DNA from 3 places in the Paeniglutamicibacter cryotolerans genome. Region 3 is predicted to be linked to each of the others. Evidence: riboswitches for the same ligand, from Rfam matches in the RefSeq annotation. Region 3 holds a riboswitch; each other region holds the start of a gene.

The links. Region 3 has a riboswitch for S-adenosylmethionine ahead of E9229_RS09920 (methylenetetrahydrofolate reductase). Riboswitches for the same ligand answer to the same signal wherever they lie in the genome.
Region 1: it holds a riboswitch for S-adenosylmethionine, as region 3 does, so the genes downstream of both, E9229_RS02475 (cobalamin-independent methionine synthase II family protein) here and E9229_RS09920 (methylenetetrahydrofolate reductase) in region 3, are expected to answer to the same signal.
Region 2: it holds a riboswitch for S-adenosylmethionine, as region 3 does, so the genes downstream of both, E9229_RS06590 (acyl-CoA dehydrogenase family protein) here and E9229_RS09920 (methylenetetrahydrofolate reductase) in region 3, are expected to answer to the same signal.

The regions. Positions count from the first base shown of each region.
Region 1 covers NZ_JACHVS010000001.1:498,342-506,143, reverse strand. Annotated here, with positions in the region: gene E9229_RS02495 (ABC transporter permease) at 1-704, shown strand, start outside; gene E9229_RS02490 (amino acid ABC transporter ATP-binding protein) at 738-1,517, opposite strand; gene E9229_RS02485 (amino acid ABC transporter permease) at 1,504-2,163, opposite strand; gene E9229_RS02480 (amino acid ABC transporter substrate-binding protein) at 2,205-3,023, opposite strand; gene E9229_RS02475 (cobalamin-independent methionine synthase II family protein) at 3,196-4,425, opposite strand; SAM riboswitch class I at 4,439-4,546, opposite strand; gene E9229_RS02470 (AEC family transporter) at 4,604-5,530, opposite strand; tRNA gene E9229_RS02465 (tRNA-Gly) at 5,675-5,748, opposite strand; gene E9229_RS02460 (cation:proton antiporter) at 5,850-7,043, opposite strand; gene E9229_RS02455 (cation:proton antiporter regulatory subunit) at 7,060-7,542, opposite strand; gene E9229_RS02450 (SseB family protein) at 7,588-7,802, opposite strand, start outside.
Region 2 covers NZ_JACHVS010000001.1:1,379,992-1,387,793, forward strand. Annotated here, with positions in the region: gene fmdA (formamidase) at 1-972, opposite strand, end outside; gene E9229_RS06580 (FmdB family zinc ribbon protein) at 1,020-1,310, opposite strand; gene E9229_RS06585 (AmiS/UreI family transporter) at 1,385-2,014, opposite strand; SAM riboswitch class I at 2,221-2,317, shown strand; gene E9229_RS06590 (acyl-CoA dehydrogenase family protein) at 2,487-3,662, shown strand; gene E9229_RS06595 (LLM class flavin-dependent oxidoreductase) at 3,780-5,183, shown strand; gene E9229_RS06600 (CoA-binding protein) at 5,231-5,659, shown strand; gene E9229_RS06605 (ISL3 family transposase) at 5,788-7,032, opposite strand; gene E9229_RS06610 (hypothetical protein) at 7,406-7,582, shown strand; gene E9229_RS06615 (DUF11 domain-containing protein) at 7,576-7,802, shown strand, end outside.
Region 3 covers NZ_JACHVS010000001.1:2,136,932-2,144,733, reverse strand. Annotated here, with positions in the region: partial or broken gene E9229_RS09925 (PLP-dependent transferase) at 1-1,092, opposite strand, end outside; gene E9229_RS09920 (methylenetetrahydrofolate reductase) at 1,106-1,717, opposite strand; SAM riboswitch class I at 1,819-1,932, opposite strand; gene E9229_RS09915 (DUF4397 domain-containing protein) at 2,409-3,224, shown strand; gene E9229_RS09910 (class F sortase) at 3,230-3,916, shown strand; gene E9229_RS09905 (RNA polymerase sigma factor) at 3,961-4,515, shown strand; gene E9229_RS09900 (anti-sigma factor) at 4,502-5,392, shown strand; gene E9229_RS09895 (NADP-dependent isocitrate dehydrogenase) at 5,562-7,784, opposite strand.

The sequences.
Region 1 (7,802 bases), 1.6 Mb from region 3:
ACGCCGGCAAACAGAGCACAGTGAACGCAACGGTGGTCGGCGTGCAAAACGAGACGCTGCTTGGCACTACCGCCGGCATCAACCAGCACCTGATCAATGAGCTTGTCGCCATCCAGAACACCGGAAGGCCGGCCAGCCTGGTCCAGGGCTATGTCATGGCCACGGCCCACTTCGACCCGAACCTGGGCAGCGACCATACCCAGGGCCTGAAGGACGCATTGGCCGCCCAGGGGTACACTGCCCAGACGGTCCAGGATCAATTGGGTGCCTTCCAAAGCGTGATCAACGGGATCGTCGGCGTCCTGAACGCCTTCGCGGTGATCGCCCTGATCGCTGCCGGATTCGGCATCATCAATACGCTGCTGATGAGCGTTCAGGAGCGGACCCGGGAAATCGGCCTGATGAAGGCCATGGGCATGGGCGGAGGCAGGGTCTACACGCTCTTCAGCCTCGAAGCGATCTTCATCGGTTTCCTGGGCAGCGCCATCGGCGCCGTGGCGGCGATCGGCCTCGGCTCGTTGATCAGCAACATCCTGGCGGACACCGTCCTGTCCGGATTGCCGGGGCTGCAGGTCATGCAGTTCGCACCGGCCTCGGTGGCAACCATCATCGGCGTGGTCATGCTGATAGCCTTCCTGGCCGGAACGCTGCCTGCGCGCCGCGCTGCTCGGCAGAACCCGATTGACGCCCTGCGCTACGAATAGGGGGCGGGAACGCACCGGCAGCTGAACCGCCCGTTAGAACGGGTTCAGCAGCCGGTGCACAAACTGGCGGGTGCGCTCTTGCTGCGGGGCACGCAGCACGGTGTCCGGATGTCCGCGTTCCACCACGACGCCGCCGTCCATGAATACGACCTCGTGGGCGACCTCGCGGGCGAACGCGAGCTCGTGGGTGACCATGACCATCGTCCAGCCCTCCTGCGCCAGTTCCTTAATGACCTTGAGCACGTCACCGACCAGCTCCGGATCCAGTGCGGAGGTCGGTTCGTCGAAGAGCAGTAGCGAGGGCTTCAGCGCCAGTGCGCGCACGATTCCCACCCGCTGTTGCTGGCCGCCCGAGAGCTGGTATGGATGCTCATCGCGCTTCTCGGCCAGGCCTACCCGTTCGAGCAGCGCCTCGGCTTCGGCGATGACCTCGGCCTTCTTGCGCTTCTGGACCTGGATTGGGCCCTCGATGATGTTCTGCAGCACGCTCATGTGCGGGAAGAGGTTGTAGTTCTGGAAAACCATGGCACTGCGGGTGCGCAGCGCCTCGTATTCCTTCTTCGTGGTCCCCGGGGTGAAGCCGACGGCCGGGCCGTCGGCGAAGGCCACCGTGCCGGCATCGGGGCGTTCGAGCCCGTTCAGGCAGCGCAGCACAGTGGTTTTTCCCGACCCCGAGGGGCCGATGAGTGCGAGCACCTCGCCGGGCCTCACCTCCAGGTCGATGGACTTGAGCACCTCGTTGGATCCGAAGGCCTTCTTCAGTCCGGCAACCCGCAGCAGGGCCGGGGCGCCGGAGCTCTCAGCGGGCGACATGGCGGTCCAGCCTTTCTTCCAGTTTCGACTGGCCGGTGGAAAGCACCAGGCAGAACACCCAGTAGATCAGTGCTGCCTCCAGGTACACCAGCATGAACTCCTGGCTGAACGCCGCGATTTCCTGCGCCTTGCGGAACATTTCGGAGAACAGGATCAACGATGCCAGCGAAGTGTCCTTGACCAGGGAGATGAACGTGTTGGAGAGCGGAGGCACCGAGACCCGGGCCGCCTGGGGCAGGATGACCCGGATCAGGGTCCGGGTGCTGGACATTCCGATGGTGTATCCGGCTTCCCACTGGCCCCGGGGCACCGAGAGGATTGCGGCGCGGATGACCTCGGCGGCGTAACCGCCCACGTTCAGCGAAAAGGCGATAATGGCGCTGGGCCATGGGCTAAGCGTCACCCCGATGGAGGGCAGTCCGAAGAAGATGACGAAGAGCTGCACCAGCAGCGGGGTTCCACGGATCACCGAGATGTATGCCCGGGCGATGAAGGAAACCAGCTTGTTGGCGCTGAGCCGCATCAACGCCATCAGCAGGGCGATCACCAGGCCGATGGCGAAGCTGGCCAGCGACAGCGGGATGGTGCCCTTGAGCCCGCCCAACACCAACGGACCCAGCGAGCTCCAGAACAGCGTCCAGTCCATTCCCGCCCCTTACGTTGTGGTTGCCGGTTTCGAGCCGGTGGCTACTTGCTGACATCCTCGCCGAAGTACTTCTCGGAGATGGTCTTCAGCGTCCCGTCGGCGGTCAGGTCCGCCAGGGCCTGGTCCACGGCCTTGACCAGGTCGTCGCTGCCCTTGCTGAAGGTCAGTGCGCTCTTGGATGTCTCGGTGGTCTCGGCGGCGATCTTGATGTCCGGGTCGTTCTTGGTCTTCTGCGAGTCCAGGTAGGTCAGCTTGTCGTTGATCGTCGCATCGACCCGGCCCTGCTTCAACAGCGTGATGGCCTGGGCCCAGCCCTCGACCGCCTCGACCTTGGCGCCGCTATCCTTGGCCAGCTGATTCCAGTTGCTGGTCAGCGACTGCGCCGTGGTCTTGCCCTTGAGGTCGGCGAAGGAGGTGATGTCGGTGTTGGAAGCCTTGGTCACGATGACACCGGTGCTGATCGTATACGGGGTGGAGAACAGGTACTTGGCCTCGCGCTCAGGCGTCATGGTCACCTGGTTCGCGATCATGTCGAAGCGTCCCGCGTCCAGTCCGGCGAAGATCGCATCCCACTGCGTTTCCTTGAACTCCGGCTTCACGCCCAGCTTGTCCGCCACGGCCGTGGCGACTTCGACGTCGTAACCGGTCAGCGGGCCGGTTCCACCCTCGTGGAACGAGAAGGGCTTGTAGGTGCCCTCGGTGCCGATAGTCAGCACGCCGGCGTCCTTGACCTGCTGCAGGGTCAGGCCGGCGGCCTCGCCCGAAGCCCCGGGCGTGGCGGGCTTCGATGAGCCGCAGCCGGTGGCTGTGAGCGCTACCAGGGCGGCCGCTGCGGCGAAGGTGAGGAGACGGCGTTTCATGGGGAGGGGGGCCTTTCGTTGGTCAAACGGGTTGGACACGACGCTAACACCCCCGCTGGTGCAGGATAAGAGCTATGTTCCGAAGTGCTACGAAATGCCACGACCGGACGACGCCGAGGCCGCCGCACACAGATGCGTGCGGCGGCCTCGGCGGGTGCTGCTGAAACCGAGATCAGACGATGATCTCGGTGCCCTTCCAGAGGCGCTTGGTGGCCAGTGCGGCGCCGGCGCCCAGTGCCTCGAGCTTGGCCATGGCGATCTGCGGGTGGACGCGGCCGCCGAGTCCGCAGTCGGTGGAGGCAATCACGTTCTCGCGGCCGACCAGGTTGGCGAAGCGCTCGATGCGGTCGGCGACCAGCTCCGGGTGCTCGACCACGTTCGTGGCATGCGAGACGACGCCGGGGACCAGGATCTTGCCCTCGGGCAGTACATGGTCCTCCCAGAGGCGCCATTCGTGCTCGTGGCGCACGTTGCCGGCCTCGAACGAGTACTGGCCGGCGTTGATGCGCAGCACCGGATCGAGGATGTCGGCAAACGGGATGTCGGTGGTGTGCGGCCCGTGCCAGGAACCCCAGCACACGTGCAGGCGGATCCGCTCTGCCGGCAGCCCGCGCAGCGCGTAGTTGGTCGCCTCGACGCGCAGCTCGAGGAACTTCAGGTAGTCCTCGAGGCTCGGCTCCGGGTTGACCTGGTCCCAGGATTCGGCCAGTGACGGGTCGTCGATCTGCAGGGTCAGCCCGGCATCAATGATCGCCTTGTATTCCTCACGCATGGCATCCGCCGCGGCGAAGAGGTACTCCTCGTCGCTGGTGTAGAAGTCGTTGGCCAGGCGCGCGCAGGAGGCGGGGGACAGTGCCGCGAGGAAGCCCTCTTCGGTGCCGGTTGCCGCCATGGCGGTCTTCAGGTTCCTGATGTCCGATGCCACCAGGTCGTGCCCGGTGTAGGTCAGCGGTGCGACGACCTTCGGCTGCGTGGTGGCCTTGCGGTGTGCCAGGATGCCCGATGTCGGATCCGCGTAGGCCTCGGCGAACGCCTGGCGGTCGCGCCGGTCCGGGAAGGACGTCAGTACGACGTTGCCGGGGGTGGAGCGGTTGACCTGGGCATCGGCCCAGCGGTCGACGGTGGTTTCCTCCAGGCCGCCTAGGCGGGCGAAGGAGTAGTTCCACCAGGCGCCGAAGTCGACGGCGGAGGACATGGTGTGTCCGAATTCACCGTCGTTGGGAATGTCGATGCCCAGCTCCCGCTGCTTGGCGACGATTCCGGTGACGGAGGCCTCGAGCAGTTCATGGAACTCGGGCGTGATTCCGTCGCGCTCCTTGGCCGCGTTGGCCGTCAGGAGTGCTTCGGTGCGCGGCAACGAGCCGGCGTGGGTGGTGCGGATACGACTGTCGTTAAAGGACATGGGCAATTGCCTCTTTCCATCGAACCTGGCAGTAGCACCGTTACCGTTTCAGATGCCTCATCGGCGGGGTAGGTTGCTGCGGCTTCATCGATCCAGGTCTCTCGGCCGCTCCGGATGGGTACGAATAATTCCTATCACGGAAGCGATGCGTGTCACTATTTGACGCCGTCGTGTGACCTCAGCCGAGCAGCAGCGGCACCAGCAGCATCGCCGGAAGCGCAATAACGGTGGTCAGCAGGACGGTGTCCTTGGCCAGCGTGACGCCGCGATCGTAACGTGAGGCCGTGACGAAGATGTTCTGGGCGGTGGGCAGTGCCGCCATGATCACGGCGATGAACAGGTCGAGCCCGGTCAGGCGGAAGACGAACGCGGCAATCAGCCAGGCCAGCACGGGGTGCACCACGAGCTTGAGCCCGGTCGCCACCAGGGTGTCGGCCCGCCGTCCGGCGGCCCGTTCCAGCGGCTTGGACCCAACCAGCGAGATGCCGAAGGCGATCAGCATGGCCGGGATCGCGGCACCGGCGATCAGTTCGACCGGATCGGCGACCTGCGGTGGAAGCTTCCAGCCGAACACGGCGACGAGCAGGCCGGCCAGGGATCCGACGATCATCGGGTTCCGGGCCGTCTGTATGAGCATCGTCAGCGGGGTGGTCCGGTGCCGGGAAGTGCTCGCGTCGAGGATGGCCAGGCAGATGGGTGAGTAGACGGCCAGCTGGAAGAGGATGATCGGGGCGGCATGGGACAGGTCCCCGAGAACGTACAGGGCGATGGGTAGGCCGAGGTTGGCCGAATTCACCGTGGAGGCACTCATCGCCCCGATGACTGTTTCGGTCAGGTCGCGTCGCAGCCACCAACGGGTGATCAGCACGAACAGGGTTCCGGTGAGGAACGCCGAGATGGTCGCCACGCCGAGCTGTGGTCCCAGCACTGCCGTGGGGTTCGACGTGGACAGCGTGGTGAAGAGCAGCGCCGGGCTGGCGACGAAGAAGGTCAGCCTGTTCAGAATGAGCCTGGCATCGGGTCCCAGTACACCGGTGCGGCCCACGAAGTAGCCGACGACGATGACTGTCCAGACCACGGCGAATCCCGACAGCACTCCGCCCACGTTTTCGCCTTCCGATCGTTTCACCGAACCATGGTTGCCGAATCGACACTAGCCGCGGCCGGATCCGACGATGTAATCCGGCGACGCGGGTGTCCGGAGGCAAACAAGAATCCGGCCTCCCACGCTGTGGGGGACCGGATCGGTTGGAGCGGGTGACGAGAATCGAACTCGCCTCTCAACCTTGGGAAGGTCGCATTCTACCAATGAACTACACCCGCAATGCCTGCCCCGTCCGCCATTGGCGGCCGGGCGTTCACCAGCATAGCGCACACCCCGGGGCCGGTGCCTAATCGGCGGCCTACCGGCGTGGCGCCGACAGCTAGGGCATGACCGGTGGAGCAGGTTTGCGCTGCTGCCGCGCCACCCACGGCCTGGTCAGTGGTTCAACGAAGCGGGTGGCGATCGGGCCGAAGACGGCCAATAGCAGCACGTAGGCGGTCGCCAGGGCGGCAAGCTTCTCGTTGACGGCCCCCGAGGCGACAGCCAGGCCGGCTATCACGATGGAGAACTCGCCCCGGGCTATCAGCGCGGCACCTGCACGCAGCTGGCCCGGAAGCCCGATGCCCACCCGCTTGGCCGCCCAGACTCCGGTGGCGACCTTGGTCAATGACGTGACGATGGCCAGCAGCACGGCGAGCAGGAGCACCGGGGGAATGGTCCTCGGATCGGTGTTGAGACCGAAGAGCACGAAGAACATCGCCGCGAACAGGTCGCGCAGCGGTTCGAGCACCTTGGCCGCCGAATGTGCCGTCGACCCGGAGATGGCGATGCCCAACAGGAACGCACCCACGGCGGCTGAAACCTGCAACGCGGAGGCTACTCCGGCCACGAACAGCGCGGCGCCGATGAGCTTGAGCAGGAAGTTCTCGCGGTCGTTTGAGTGGATCAGGCGCGAAATCTGCGGACCGAAACGCAGGGCGACCAGCAGCACCAAGGTGATGACCAGCAGCGCGATGCCCACGGCGCGCAGTCCGCCGAAGAAACTCAGGCCGGCCAGCGTCGCCGTCAGGATCGGCAGGTACACGGCCATGACCAGATCCTCGAGGACCAGCACCGAAAGCACCACCGGTGTCTCGCGGTTACCCAGCCGGCCCAGGTCCGAGAGCACCTTGGCGACGATCCCGGAGGAGGATATGTAGGTGACGCCGCCCATGACCAAGGCGCCGGTGAAGCCCCAGCCCAGGATGATCGCCAGCGCGGCGCCCGGGGTGAAGTTCAGGACCAGGTCCATCAGCCCGGCCAACCAGGAGCGCTTGAGCCCGGTGACCAGCTCGCGGGCCGAATATTCCAGGCCGAGCATGAGCAGCAGCAGGATCACGCCGATCTCGCTGGTGATCACCCCGAACTCCTCGATGCCGACCAGCGGGATGGCACCCCCGTTCCCGAAGAGCAACCCACCGAGCAGGTAGAGCGGCACCGGGGACATCCCGAAGCGAGCCGCGAGGCGCCCAAGCAGTCCCAAGCCCAGGAAAATGACGCCGAGTTCGATCAGGACGAGTGACATGCCATCCATGCGCAGCCCGGCCCCGCTATCCGTCGTGGATGATATGGGCGGCGTTTTCCAGCCCCGAGGTGGTGCCGACGATGATCAGCACGTCCCCGAGGCCCAGCTCGAAGTCCGGCTTGGGGGAGGGAACGACACGTCCGCCGCGGGCGATGGCGACCACCGAGACACCGGTGCGCGTGCGCAACTTGGTGTCGCCCAGCGTCTGCTCGACATACGGGCTGTCCGCGCTGATCACGAACTGCTGGGTGTTGACCCCGGGCAGTTCGCTGTGCTGATCGGTGAGGTGGGCAACCAGCTGCGGGGCACCGAGCATGGCACCCAGCGCCGCCGCTTCCTCGGAGTTCAGCGGGATCGCCGCCGCACACGCGTCGGGATCCTCCCGCCGGGAGATGATCAGTTCCATGTCGCCATCACGCAGCATCACCACGCCCACACGGCGTCCCGTGGCCAACGTGATTTCCCGCCGCACACCGATCCCCGGCAGGGGGGTATCTTCAAAATTCATGCAACCCACTCTAGCCCCGCGCGGGGACCACCGGGGACCCGGGAATTACGCCTGCGGCGCAGCGTCGCGCAGTGTCCCGTCGGCGTTGAAATCGCGGCGGATCGCCGCCACTCCCTCGGCCCCGATCTCGAAACCCAGCTCGTGACCCGGGTTGATGACCAGCCCGGCACCCTCCAGCGTGTCGATGACGGCTGCACCCGGAACGCGCACGGCATACGCGGCCTCCTCCAGATAGGTGGCGGGGATGCGGGCGGCGTGGG
Region 2 (7,802 bases), 760 kb from region 3:
CGTCACCGAGGTGCCGGAGAACGCCAGCCACTCGCTGAACTGCGGTTCCACCCGACCCGGCATGAAGATCGCGTTCTCGCTGACGCCATAGGTGTCCATGCCGCCCTTGATGATGTCAACGCGCAGGTCGATGAACCCGCCCATCTCGATCGCGCCACAGAAGGTGATCTCACCGTCGCCCTGCGAGAAGTGCAGGTCTCCGACCGACAGGTTCGCCCCGTCGACGAACACCGGGTAGAAGATGCGCGAGCCCTTGGACAGGTTCTTGATGTCCTGGTTGCCGCCGTTCTCCCGCGGCGGAGCGGTCCGTGCAGCCTCCGACCCGACGCGGCCCCACTGGTCGCGGTCCAGCCCGCCAAGTACCGCGTGCTCCGCCTCCGGCGGCAGCGCCAACGGGGGCATGCGATGCGGATCGGTGGCAATCAAGTCACCCTCGCGCTTGTTCCACTTCGCCAGCAGCTCCGCCGAGGGTGCGGTGCCCATCAAACCCGGGTGGATGAGGCCCTCGAACCTGACCTCCGGCACGTGCCGCGAGGTCGCGACCTGCCCGGTGAAGTCCCAGATGGCCTTGTAGGCGTCGGGGAACTGGTCGACCAGGAAGCTGCCACCGTTGTTCTTGGAGAAGATGCCGGTGTAGCCCCACCCCTGCCCGGCCAGCGGACCCGAATCCTCTTGCGGGATCGGACCCACATCGAGGATGTCCACTACCAGCAGGTCACCGGGCTTGGCGCCCTCGACGCGGAACGGTCCGGAGAGCTTGTGGACCGTCAGCAGCGGGGCGTCGAGGATGTCCTGGGCGGAGTCGTCGTTGACGATGGCCCCGTCAAACCATTCCCGGCAGTCGACGCGGAACGAATCGCCGGGTTTGACGGTGGCCACCGGCGGGATCTCCGGGTGCCACCGGTTGTGTCCGAGCTTCTCCTGGTCTTCGAACTTCTTGCCTGAATCGAGCGGAAAAAGTACTTCTGGCATGGTATTTCTCCTTAAGTGAACTCGTACTGGTTTTTGTTCTTCGGGCCCTAGGGCCGCGGAAGTTTCTGATGCAGCGGATTGGAGGTGTACCGGGCGGGTGCCTTCATGCCGCTGGAGGGGAGCCTGTTCGAGACCACCTCGGGTTCGTGGGCGCTGCGCTTGGTCGAATCGATCAGCTTGAACTCCGCAGAACCCGCGATCGACAGCTTCGGCGCGCTGATCCTGCGTCTGGACTGCTGCCCGCAGTCGGGACAGTCCAGCGACCCGGGGGCCTGGCTCATCGAAAAGGACGCTTCGAATGCTGTGCCTTCGGGGCAGCGGAATTCGTACAACGGCATGGAGGGCACTCCTGATGTGGGCGCGGACAAATGGTGGAAGGAAACTCGAATGGGTCGAAAGACTGAACGCCCGGTCAGCCGGCCTGGGTCATCGCTGCGGGAGCCGGCGCGTTAAGCGCCGCACGCCGACCCATGACGAAGGCGAAGATCAGGGCCAGCAGGCTCGCGGCGGCCATCCACAAGGCATTGGCCGTGGTGGATTTGAACGCGCCGGAGATCAACAGCAATGCCGGAATCGTGGCGGTGATGTGGGCGACTATCAGGGTGAACCAGCCGGTGGTGATGGCCAGGCTTTCCATATTCAAGCCCAGCAGCAGGAAGAACATGAACCAGAGAACCGCCCAGGTGTACCACATCACGGCGGAAACGGGGTCATCAAAGTGCACCAGCAGGACGCTGCCGATCACTATGGCGCAGACTGCCACGAACAGCGAGAACCAGCCCAGGCCTTCGCCGGGAAGTGAGCACAGCTGATTGAGGCCCACGTACAGGTAGGTGAAGCCAAAGAGGTAAAGCCCCGCTGCGCCAAAGATAATGGCCGGGTCTCCGTTGGCTTGGGAAATGATGATGGTGGGGAAGACCGTCTGCATGGCACCGACGAACAGGTTCATGATCGCGGCTGATTTTCCGGGAACCTTCCCGATGAGCATGAGGCCGTTGATGAAGAGAACGGCGCCAACGTATAGCAATCCGACATTACTCAAGTGAACATCCTTCAAACGCTTATATGGGTTGAGGGGTGGTGCGCCGGCGGACAAGGGAAGATGTCTCTGACCGGATCAATCACTGGCTTCCCATCAAGCTATCCTCAACACTCGGAGAACGTCAATGGGTGCGCGGGAAACGAAAACGACGAAAAAAGACGCGGGACATTCGCCATCGACAGGCCTAAGCGTGTAGACAGGTGTCATTACCATCCAGAGCGGCCGAGAGATCTGGCTCGATGACGCCGCAGCAACCCCAGCCCATTCAATGGGCGGAAGGTGCTCACGCCAGACCGATGGAGAGTGGACCATGGCCCTGGCGCCTGAAACAGTACGTGTACCAGCCGAAATCAATCTCGGGACCTTCGGAGCAGTGGACCTGGACGACCTTGGCGATGCGGTTCCGGCGCGGCACCTGATTAAACTCACCCCGGGCGTTCCCACCGGTTCGCATTACGACGAACTGGCGGCGATCTTCCGCCCGGTCTTCGCCCGCATTGCCGAAGGGGCGCGGGAGCGAGACTCTACCCGGACCCTTCCCTTCGAACAGGTGGGATGGCTGAACAAGGCCCGTTTCGGAGCACTGCGGGTTCCGGCCTCCCGGGGTGGCCACGGCGCCTCGCTGTCCGATGCGTTCCGGCTGCTGATTGAATTGGCCGATGCGGATTCGCAGGTCGCCCACCTGTGGCGCTCGCATATCGGCTTCGCCGAAACGGTGCTGCTGCTGCCCGACGACGAGCTGCGGGATACGTGGTTCGGGCGTTTCGCCGACGGACACATCGTCGGCAATGCCTACACCGAACGCGGCGGAAACACGCTGGGGACCCTCTCAACGAGGCTGGTTTCAGCCGGCGGCCGCTGGCGGGTCACCGGTGAGAAGTACTACTGCACCGGCACCATCTACGCCGATTGGGTGGCGGTTGCGGCCTCCCGCGAGGATGTCCCGGGCCGGCACATCGCCGTAGTGTCGACCCAACATTCCGGGGTGCGGATTTACGATGACTGGGATGGCTTCGGCCAGCAGCTCACCGGCACCGGGACCACGTCCTTCGATGCCGTTCCGGTGGACTCGCTGCTGCCGCAGGACGCAGACGGGGCCCACCCCGAATCCGCGATCTACCAGTTGGTGCTGCTTGCCGTGCAGGCCGGCATCACCCGGGCGGTGCTGCGCGATGCCCGCGAGCAGGTGCAGGTGCGCACCCGCTCCTTCAGCACCGGAAGCGGTGTGGTGCCGCGGCACGATGCCCAGGTGCTGCAGCTCATCGGTGAGATATCTGCCTCCGCTTTCGCCGTGGACGCCACGGTGCTGGCCGCCGTGGCCGAACTCGAATCGGTGCTCGCGGACGAGGCGCTGAACGCGGCCGAGCGTTTTGCCGTCGCCGAGCTCTCGGCCAACCGCGCCCAGACGGCGATCCAGCCGCTGGTCCTGGGCGCCGCATCGAAGCTTTTTGACGGGTTGGGGGCATCGGCCACATCAAGCGCCTGCAACCTGGACCGGCACTGGCGCAATGCCCGAACCGTGGCGACGCACAACCCGGCCATCTACAAGGCGCGCATCGTCGGGGACTACGAGGTCAACGGCACGGCTCCACGCAAGCTGAATTCGGTCGGCAATGCCGGCGCCCGCCACACTTCCACCCGGTTCTGAGCGGGCTCAACCCACCGCACCCACCATCCACCTCGCCATCGGCCCCGCACATCGCGCACGGCGGTCGATCCGCCCAGCCCGGGAATCATTGCCGGGAGCGGAAACCAAAGGAGAACCATGAGCAATTCACCGGCACGCCGACATATCCGCTTCAACGCCTTCGACATGAACTGCGTCGGCCACCAGTCACCCGGGCTGTGGCGCCACCCGCAAGACCGCTCGGCAGACTACACCGACTTGCATTACTGGGCCGACCTGGCCCAGACCCTTGAACGTGGACTGTTCGACGGGATCTTCATCGCCGACGTGCTGGGCAGCTACGACGTGTATGGCGGATCAGCCGCGGCAGCGCTGCGCCAGGGCACCCAGACCCCGGTCAACGATCCCTTCTTGCTGGTCTCCGCGATGGCCCTGGTCACCGAGAACCTGGGCTTCGGGGTCACCGCCGGGACCGCGTATGAGCACCCGTACCCGTTTGCCCGCCGGTTGGCGACACTTGACCATCTGACCCGCGGCCGGGTGGGCTGGAACGTCGTCACCGGGTACCTGCCCTCGGCGGCGCGCAATATGGGCAACGACGACCTGCTCGAGCACGATGAACGCTACGACCACGCGGATGAGTACCTCGAAGTCGTCTACAAGCTGCTTGAGGGCTCGTGGGAAGACGATGCGGTGGTGCGCGACGCGGCCACCGGAGTGTTCACCAACCCGGAAAAGGTCCACCCGATCAACCACGAAGGCAGGTATTTCAAGGTTCCCGGCATCGCCATCACCGAACCCAGCCCACAGCGCACCCCGGTGATCTACCAGGCAGGGGCATCCATGCGAGGCATTGCCTTTGCCGCCGGAAACGCCGAGGCAGTGTTCGTCGGAGCCCCGACCAAGGAAATCCTGAAGTCGACGGTGGCTAGGATCCGCGATGCGGTGCAGGCGACGGGCCGGGACCGTCACGACGTGCGCATCTACACGATGCTCACCATCATTACCGACGCGACCAGCGAATTAGCTGCGGCCAAGCACGAGGAATACCAGTCCTACGCTTCGGAGGAGGGCGCACTGGTGCTGCTCTCGGGCTGGCTGGGCATCGACCTGTCGGCCTACGGCCTGGACGACGAGATCGGTGATGTCGAATCAAACGCGATCAAGTCCGCCGTCGAGTCGTTCAGCAAGCTGCGCAGCGACGATGGAACCCCCTGGACGGTGCGGGACATCGCGGCGTGGGCGGGCATTGGCGGCATGGGACCGCGTGTTGTCGGTTCCGGGGCAGAGGTAGCGCGGGAACTCATCGCCTGGGTGGATGAGACCGATGTCGATGGCTTCAACCTGGCCTATGCCGTGACCCCGGGCAGCTTCGAGGACGTCGTTGAATTCGTGATCCCCGAGCTCCAGGCCTGCGGCGCGTACCCCACCGAATATGCCCCGGGCACGCTGCGCAACAAGTTGTTCGGACGCGGCGATAAGCTGCCCGAAACCCACCGCGGTGCGGCATTTACGACACGGAACCGGCTCGCCTCCCGGTAGCGTTCCGGGGCGCCGCCCGAACGGCTCCGGAGCTGTACCGTTGGGTCATGGACAACCACCTGCCCGGCGGCCACCTCAACGACCGGGAAACCATCAGCCGGCTGCTGACCACGCCCGCACGCTGGGCCGTGGTCGGCCTGTCGAATAACCCGCACCGGGTGGCCATCGGCGTCGCCTCCTTCCTGCAGCAATCACTGGGCATGAGCATCATCCCGGTGTCGCTCAAGGGCGATGACGTCCACGGGGAAAAGGGTTACCGGAAGCTCGCCGATGTCCCCGGACAGATCGACGTGGTCGACTGCTTTGTGAACTCGCAGAAGGTCGGCGCCGTGGTCGACGAGGCAATTGCCGTCGGTGCGCGCGCCGTCTGGCTGCAGTTGGGCGTCGTGGACGAGGCTGCAGCGGCTCGTGCCAAGGCAGCCGGGCTCGAGGTGGTCATGGACACCTGCCCGATGATCGAATACCCGCTCCTCTGACCGTATTTACCCCCTCCACCAGGGTCATCTGAAAAACCACACGTGCTAAACGTGCAACGAAGTTCATGCGTACGCTAGCCACGGCAATCAAAACAAGTTTGGCTCTCCTGACGTAAATGTGGGTGGTGTCATTTCTGGTATGGGAGCCGGGTGGTGACCGGTCCGCAGGCGAGCATGATCAGTGCCAGCGTGGCCTCCGGTGAATGGAACCCGTAGGAGCGTCTGGTCATGGTTCTGATCTTGTTGTTCAGGCCCTCATGCTTGCCATTGCTGATTCCTCGCGTCACCGCCTGGTAAATGCCTTCCATATGTCCGCGCAAGGTCGCTGCGGCCTTCCTGAACGGAGCCAGGGCGCTGGTGGTCGCGGCGTCGCACCAGGCGCTGATCATGCCCATGACGTCTTGGGTTTCAAGGTCCCCGGCGAAGACCTCCCGCAAGGACTCCTTGAGCAGGTATGCCTCCCAAAGTTCCCCTCCGTCCTGCTCCATTTGCTTCAGGGTCGCGCCCTGCTTTTCGGTGAGGTCCCCGGGATTTTTCAGCAGGGCCCAGCGGTTGCCCTTGTATTTTTTGGCGAAGGCCTTATCCGGTAGTTCACGGGCCTTTTGCCAGAAGGCACGACGGACGGCTTCCAGGGCGTTGGTGGCCAGCTGGACGCAGTGGAACGGATCGATGCAGATGGCGGCCTGCGGCGCATTCTTCTTCACGGATTTGATGAATGCCGCTCCCATGTCCATGCTGACCGCCTTGATGTCTTGGGTGTTTTCGGGGCCGATTTCCGTGAAGAACTGATCCAGGGTGGCGGCGTTCTTCCCGGCTGCTCCCCAAAGGATGGTGGAGGTTTCGTGGTCCGAAACCAGGGTGAGGTAGTTGTGGTGCTTTTTCCAGGAGATCTCGTCCACGCCCAGGTGCACCAGATTCTCAAAGCGTGTGTCGTCGAGTTGTTCCTCCACGACGCGTTCACAGATGGCTCCGACGGTGCGCCAGGCGATCCTGGTGAAGGCGGAAACGCTGGTCTTGTCCGCCCGGGTGACCAGCCAGGCGACGAGGTCCTCGAAGTCTCGGGTGAACCTCGCATTGGAGCGGGCGAAAGGCACGGCCTGGACCACGACTCCGTGTTCGGGGCAACGCAGCCGCCGGCGCAGCATTTTCAGGACCAGGGGGCTGCCGCCCAGATCCAGGTGCCTCCACCTGGATTCGGCCCACCGGGTGTCGTATCCGACCGTGGTGGCAAAGGGGCAGTGCGGGCAGGAGAGCTTCTTCCGGGCGGTGAGTTTCACCGTGGCGATGACCGCGCCATGACCATCGAATTCGACGTTGGTGATACTGGTGCCGCTGAATTTGAGGGCGCGATTGAGTAGAGTGGTAGCTCGCATGGGTAACTCCGGTTAAGTCTGATAGTTGAGGAACTTACAAACTTACCGGGTTGCCCATGCTTTCTCGTTTACCACGTTTTCCCTGACCCACATTTACGTCAGGAGAGCCACAAGTTTTGGGTGCTGGGGGGACCAAAGGAATATTGGCGATGCACGAACTGGGGGTTCACGCGTCGCGATCGGGCTGGATGGCAACCGGCCCGGTCACGGTGTTGGTTTTCAGCTGTGGTCCTCACCGCCCAGGCAGGCCGGCGATGAAACCGCGAACCAGGGCCCGACCGGCGACATCGCCGGGGCCGGGTCCACCCAGGGGCAGGCGGCATTGCAGGCCCAGGCGTCCCCGCGGGCTCTGGACCGGGACAAGGCCACGGAAGTGGAAGCCGTCAAGCCGGAAGCCAGCGGCGGCTATTCACTGCGGGTGACGCCCAGTCCGGCAAGCGGTACGACCCGCTGGCCCGGGGTGCCGATCGCCTGCACCACCACTGTTGCAAACACCGGTGGGCACACGCTGACGGGGATGGCGATCACAGCCCAGCCCGCCGGGTGGTAGCACCGGCGGCCCTCGAGCAGGACAGTGCGGAGCTCTCGGGTGGCACCTCGGACCCCGTCGGCAGCGCGCTGACCTGGACCGCCGGGGACCTGGCCGCTGGCGAAAGCCGGACCCTGAGCTACGCGGCCACCATTAACGATGGCGCCGCCGACCTGCTCCTGGTGAACGCCGTCACGAGAACCGGGAACGTCCCGGAGATACGCACCGAACACCACACCGC
Region 3 (7,802 bases):
GCCTCCCGGGCCGCGGCCAAGCCGATGAGCAGGTCGGCCCGCAGGTCGGCCAGGTCCTCGACTCCCACCGAGAGCCGCACCAGGTCCGCCGGGACGGCCAACGCCGTTCCCTGCACCGATGCATGGGTCATTTCAGCGCTGTAGCAGGCAAGCGATTCGACCCCGCCGAGGGAGACCGAGAGGGCGAACAGCGTCATGGCCTCGGCAAAGACCCTGGCCGCCGGGAAGCCCCGGGTAGAGCACCGTCTCGATTTCGGGTTGTTCTTGCAGCCATTCGGCCAGCGCCTGCGCGTTTGAACAGTGCCGTTCCATGCGCAGGCCCAGGGTTTTGAGTCCCCGCGATGCCAGGTAGCTGTCCTGCGGTCCGGCGACGGCACCGGCGGCGAACTGCTGGTAGCCGATGGCCTCGGCCAGGGACTGGCCCCTGAACTGCTTTTCCGCGACGATGACGGCGCCGCCGAGCACATCCGAATGTCCGCCGATGTACTTGGTGGTCGAGGGGACCACCAGGTCCGCACCCAGTGCCAGCGGTCGCTGCAGGTAGGGCGAGGCAAAGGTGTTGTCCACGACCAGCAGCGCTCCGGCAACGTGGGCGATCCGGGCCCACGCCGCCACATCGGCGATGCCCAGCATCGGGTTGGAGGGCGTCTCCACCCAGAGCAGCGCAGTTTCACCGGGCCGCACGGCGGCAGCGACGGCTGCGGGATCGGTGATGTCCACCGGCGTGCTGGTGATGCCCAATCGAGAATGCAACTGGTTGATTAGTCGATTGGTCCCGCCATAGCCGTCGGCACCGAGCACGATGTGGTCGCCCTGGCCCAAAAGCGCCCGCAGCAGCGCATCCTCGGCGGCTATCCCGGAGGCGAAGGCGAAGCCCGCGGCACCACCCTCGAGCGTTGCCAACTGGATTTCGAACCCGTTGCGTGTCGGGTTGGAACCGCGCGAGTATTCGTGCCCGGCGCGCAGCATGTTGATGCCGTCCTGGATGAACGTGCTGGTTTGGTAGATCGGCGGGATCACCGCACCGGTCAGCGGATCCGGTTCCTGGCCCGCGTGGATGGCGAGCGTGTTGAAGCCCTGCGTGGCGCCCATGTCCGGTTCCTTCCTAGACTTCTGCCTTCGAGGCGGCGACGCCCAGCCCGGTGTAGTCGAGCGGATCGAAGTACACCTGGGTGATGGCGAAGTCCGCCCCCGAGCGTTCCTTGGCCAGCAGGACCTCGACGTCGTGCTCGAAGGAAGGCGACTCGGGATGCCGCATCGGGTAGGCGGCGACGCCGATGGCCAGGCGTCCGGCCCCCAGCGCGGCGGTGTTGCGGGCTTCGACGTCCCTGATCAGTTCGACCAGGTAGCGGGCGAAGGGAAGCTCCCTGCGCCAAGCCCCAGGTTCCCTGGGCAGGTCGCCGCGCAGTGCCGGCACGCCACGCACACCAATGGAGACGAAGTGCTGGACCAGGGATTCAAGCGAGGCCCGGTCCTCCCCCACGCAGGTCAGGTGGGCCAGCGGACGCAACCGGGTGTTGTTGATCAGGTGCCCGATCAGTTCAAGCGATGCCTTTCGACGGGCTTCGGTGCCGGAATAGGTGACCGACACGTAGTCGGGGTCGGTGGATTCCAGTTCGACGATGCTGTGGTGGGCGTCCTCCGCGGCCGCAGCGCTGGCCGGCGGGTATAACTCGTAGGACAGCGACGGCAGGGCCGTCGACAGTGTCATGCTCATGTGTTGCTCCTCGCTGGTAGACGAGGGAGGCACCGTTATGCGGCATCTGCCAGGGCTTTCCGGGACATGCCGGAGCGCTCACTGAAAGGGACGCTGATGCGACTCCATCGGTCCTGGCGTTAGCACCGTTCCGTGATGAACCCCTGTTATCCGGGGTTCTGGGATGGTTGCTGCGGCGTCAACGAGCCAGATCTCTCAGCCGCTCTTGATGGTTGATGAATTCATCTAAAACCCAAATGGATGCACGGCACAACATCGAGTCAGTCCGCTGGTCACATAGCCCCATGCGGAGAAATATGAAGCGGCGGAGACCCCCATGCGTCTACGGTCCAAACAATTGTTAAGCATTCATTTGCCCTCGACGTTCGGATCGGTGGCATATCCGGGCACTCAAGCGGCACCCGGAAGAATTTCATGGCGGCCGCCTCCGGTTGAGGTCGGCGGGGAACCGTTAGCGAACGCCCGGTCTTCCTCATTCAGGTACATCCAGCCCGTCCGTCAACGAAGATCGCCTCTCGCCGTCACACTCAGGCATCGGGCGGACGCTTCTGTTCAGCTGGCGAATGGGTGCCCGAAAAGTATCGATGAAAAGAGTTTTCACATTAACTGCATCCAAAGAGAACCCATTGGGGGAAGTAAGGGATATCACACACACCGACCCCTCTGGTTGGGGCATCTGGAAGGAAAAACCATGCGCAGGACACCGATCATCGCCGCCATTGCAGGATTCGGATTACTCGGACTCGGAGTGGCACCCGGGTACGCAGCACCAGACGACGCACAACTTTCCGTGTTTCACGGCGTTCCCGGCTTAAAGGTCGATGTCTATGTCAATGGCAAGCTGACACTTGATGATTTCAAGCCAGGAGACCTGGCCGGTCCGCTCAAGCTCGCAGCAGGAACCTACACCGTGGCCATCACGGCCGCAGACGCCAAGGACGACAGCTCCCCCGCCATCGGACCGGTGGATCTGAAGCTTGCCGCAGGCAAGAACTACACCGCAGCCGCACACCTCACGGCAGCCGGGAAACCTACCGCGACCCTCTTCACCAACGACATTTCCAAGATCGCCGCGGGTGATGGACGGCTGATCGTACGCCACATTGCGGCCGCCCCAGCCGTCGACGTGTTGGCAGGCGGCAAGCCCGTGATCAAGGATCTGATGAATCCCAAGCAGGCACAACTGGACCTGCCGGCAGGCACCGTTTCGGCCTCGGTCGCTGCCACCGGCACCACCAAGCCGGTGATCGGCCCCGCTGATGTCATGGTCACGGAAGGCTCCGACACGATCGTCTATGCCTGGGGCAGCCTGACGGACAAGAACCTGGCGCTGGGCACCCAATCGATCGCCGGTCTCGGCTCAGCACCGGCAGGAGTACCGACCGGCACCGCCGAAGTCAAGGACGGCGGAGCTGCACAGGGCATGCTCGTCGGGTTGGGTGCGCTCCTGCTAACTGGCGTAGCTGTCTTCGGCCGCAAGCTGCGTCCGGCAACAAACCGAAAGTAGGCATCATGAACCGGCTTCCCGGCCTCGCCGCGGTAGCCCTGATCGTGGTCGGGGGCGCGACATCTAGTGCGTCCCCGACCATCCTTGGCGGCCCGCTCGTCCCCCACGAGTCCGTCGCCCTCAGCGTGTCGGCGTCGTCGTCCCCCTCCCCCGGGCTGCGAACGACGCCGACACCCGAGCCCGCAGGAGCACCTGCCGGGGTGGTGGTCCATGACTCATCGGCACCGGCTGCGCAACGATCCCTTCCCGGTCCTTCCCGGATCCGTTACCCGGGAATCGGGGCAGACATGAGAACCATCGGGGTAGGTGTTTCACCCGACGGAACCATGGAAATTCCCGATGACGCAGCAGTCGCCGGCTGGTACCGATATTCCGCCGCCCCATCCGAACCGACGGGGAACACCATCATCGCTGCACATGCCGGATCGATCCCGACCCCACGCGGCCCGCTCTATGACTTACGTTCATCACGAGTGGGACAGTCCATGGAGATCACCGACGCCATGGGAGCCACGACCAACTGGAAGGTGACGAAAGTGGAACAGCTCCACAAGACAAGCCTGGACCTCGATCCGTACTTCACCGGGGACGGGCAGCGCACACTGGTGCTTTTTACCTGCGGGGGACGCTGGGATCAGAAACGGCAGAGCTACGACGACAACATCATTGTCACAGCTGTGCCCGCGGGATAGTCTCCTTGGAGTGCACCGGGGCGGCAGCAAAGGGGGAAGCGGGGATGGATCCGGAAGACGTCGAGGCGCTCGGCCGGTCCTTCGCTGCCGGCGAACCGGAAGCTATGCGGACCACCTATCAGCGCTTCGCACCTCTGGTCTTCACCTTGGCGCTTCGTGCAGCGCAGAACAGACAAGACGCCGAAGACATCGCCCAGCAGGTCTTTGTTGCTGCGTGGCGGTCCCGATCGAGCTTTGACGCCGAACGCGGAGCCTTGGGAACGTGGCTCGTCGGGATCACCCGAAACAAGATCCACGACCTCTACGAACAACGGAATCGTTCGCGGCGCAACGAATCCGCCGTTGCCGAAGCGGCTCAGGGCGAGGCGCTCCCGCCAAATACCGAGTCCCATGTTCTGGATCGGGTGCTGGTTCTCGACGCATTGGGCCGGCTAGGTTCACCCCAGCGGGAGATTCTGCATCTGGCCTTCTATGGCGATATGACACACGCAAGTATCGCTGAAAGAATGAACTTGCCATTGGGAACGGTTAAGTCACATATCAATAGAAGCTTGAAGAAGCTCCGGGAAGCAATGGCGGTGAGCGATGCGACATCTTGATGATGCCGAACTTGCGAGCATTGCCCTCTCCGGTCTGGCCAGTCTCGAACCGGAGTCCCGTCGGCATATCGACACATGCCCGGACTGCTCGGTCGAAGCCGCAGCCTTCTCCTCCGTCGGTTCCGTGGCCCGCAGCCAGGATTTCCTCGACGAACCACCCGCTGAACTGTGGGAACGCATCACCGGGGAACTAGGTGTGGAGCTATCTCCCCAGATGCTGGAGACGTCCCACGCCAACGGTGTTTCATCCGCAACGACCACAGGCCTTTTCCCCCGAGTCGTCCTGCCAAAGACGACGCCTGACGACGCTTTGGCGCCGACCCAGGACAACCATCCTGCTCCGGAACAGCGGCAAGCTACCCCCGAGCACAGCCCCGATGCCGGTCGGCCAATTCGTGGGCTGCGGCCACGCCGCGGGCGCCGGGCTGGCAACCGGAACCGGAGCAGAGCCTGGATTGCCACTGCCGCGGTGGCGAGTTTCGTGTTGGGCGCCGCCGTGGCAGTCGGTGTTGGTCAATGGGTCGGCCGCGACCGCATCGAGGTCGTAGAGCAGGCCAGCTTGCAGCCACTGCCTGGCTGGGACGCCAGCGGCACGGCCAGGGTGGAGGACACCGCTGGGAAACTGCAGCTGGTGGTTGACCTTCCAGATAATCCCGTCTCGGGTTTCCGTGAGGTCTGGCTGCTCGATCTGGCAGGCAAGACGCCAGGCCTGCTGAGCGTAGGCACACTGAATGGCGATCAGGGGGTCTTCGATTTGCCTCCGGGCGTGGACCTGACGAAATACAATGTCGTCGATGTGTCGCACGAACCCTTCGATGGCAACCCCGCCCATAGCTCGGACAGCATCGTGCGCGGCGAGCTCGGCTCGGTAAGCTGACCAGCAACTCGATTGATAGCCCACACTGGCCGCGATACCCGCACATCGGGCACCGCTCGTTGCATGCCCTGTAGTTCCAAAATCATGACCGCTGGCCTGCAGTGGTAAACGCAGTAGGCGTACCGCTTCCCTTACAGGAATTGGTACGCCTACTGCGTTTATCCGGGTGTTACTTGGCCAGTTCCGCAATCACCTGGTTGAAGTGGGTCGAGGGGCGCATGATCGCTGCGACCTTTGCCGCATCCGGGCGGTAGTAGCCGCCCAGCTCGACCGGGGAACCCTGGACCGCGGCGAGCTCGGAGACGATGGTCTCCTCGCCCTCGGTCAGCGCCTGGGCGACCTGTGCGAAGCCGGCTGCCAGCTCAAGATCCTCGGTCTGGCGGGCCAGCTCCTGGGCCCAGAACTGGGCGAGGAAGAAGTGGCTGCCGCGGTTGTCGAGCTCGCCGGCCTTGCGCTTCGGGGACTTGTCCTCCAGCAGGAACGTGCCGGTGGCACGGTCCAGCGTGTCTGCCAGGATCTGGGCACGCTGATTGCCGGTGGTGGTCGCCAGGTGCTCGAAGCTCACTGCCAGGGCCAGGAACTCGCCGAGCGAATCCCAGCGCAGGTGGTTTTCCTTGACCAGCTGCGAAACATGCTTCGGGGCAGAGCCTCCGGCGCCGGTCTCGAACAGTCCGCCACCGTTCATCAGCGGAACCACTGAGAGCATCTTGGCGCTGGTGCCCAGCTCCAGGATCGGGAACAGGTCGGTGAGGTAGTCACGCAGCACGTTGCCGGTCACCGAGATGGTGTCCTCGCCGCGGCGGATGCGCTCAATGGTGAACGCCGTGGCGTCCATCGGGGACATGATTTCAAGCTGCAGGCCCTCGGTATCGTGGTCCTTGAGGTACTCGTTGACCTTGACGATGAGGTTGGCATCGTGCGCGCGGGTCTCGTCGAGCCAGAACACCGCCGGGGTTGCCGAAGCACGGGCTCGGGTGACTGCCAACTTGACCCAGTCGCGGATCGGGGCGTCCTTGGCCTGGCAGGCACGCCAGATGTCACCGTCGAAGACCTGGTGTTCGATCAGTACGGCGCCGGCACCGTCGAGGATCTGCACGTGGCCCGCACCGCTGATCTGGAAGGTCTTGTCGTGGGAGCCGTATTCCTCGGCTGCCTGGGCCATCAGTCCGACGTTCGGGACGGTGCCCATGGTGGTCGGATCGTAGGCGCCATGTGCGCGGCAATCATCGATGACCACCTGGTAGACACCGGCGTAGGAGGAGTCCGGCAGTACAGCCAGGGTGTCCTGCTCCTTGCCTTCGGCGTTCCACATGTGGCCCGAGGAACGGATCATGGCCGGCATGGAGGCATCGACGATGACATCCGAGGGGACGTGCAGGTTGGTGATGCCCTTGTCGGAGTCGACCATGGCAAGTGCCGGACCGTCTTCCAGGCCCTTGGCGATCAGGGCTTCGACGCCGGCGCGGACGTCGTCCGGGAGTTCTCCCAGGCCGCCGAGGATGGAAGCCAGGCCGTTGTTGGCGCTCAGGCCGGCTGCGGTCAGCTGCTCGCCGTAGGTGGCGAAGAGCTCGGAGAAGAAGGCCTTCACGACGTGGCCGAAGATGATCGGGTCGGAGACCTTCATCATGGTGGCCTTCAGGTGCGCAGAGAAGAGCACGCCTTCTTCCTTGGCGCGGGCAATCTGCGCCTGCAGGAAACGGTCAAGGGAATCGGCGTTCATGACAGTGCCGTCGACTACCTCACCGGCGAGCACCGGCACGGCCTTCTTCAGGACCTTGACAGTGCCGTCTTCGGAGACGAAACGAATCGAGAGGGTGTCATCGGCCCCGATGACAACGGACTTCTCGTTGGAGCGGAAGTCATCCTGGTCCATCGTCGCGACGTTGGTCTTCGACTCGGGGCTCCAAGCGCCCATGGAGTGCGGATTCTGGCGGGCGTAGTTCTTCACCGACAGCGGTGCGCGGCGATCCGAGTTGCCTTCGCGCAACACCGGATTCACGGCCGAGCCCTTGATCTTGTCGTAGCGGGCGCGAACCTTGGTTTCCTCGTCCGAGCTGGGGTTGTCCGGGTAGTCCGGCAGGGTGAAACCCTGGGCCTGGAGCTCGGCCACTGCAGCCTTGAGCTGCGGCACGGAAGCCGAAATGTTCGGCAGCTTGATGATGTTGGCCTCGGCGGTCTTGGCCAGGGCACCGAGTTCGGCCAGTGCGTCAGTTCCGCGCTGTTCCTCGGTCAGGTATTCGCCGAAAGTTGCGATGATACGGCCGGCGAGCGAGATGTCGCGGGTTTCCACTTCCACACCAGCGGTCGAGGCGTAGGCCTCGATGATCGGCAGGAACGAGTAGGTCGCCAGCATGGGCGCTTCATCGGTGTGGGTATAGATAATCTTGGCCATAGGTGAGGCGTCTCCCTG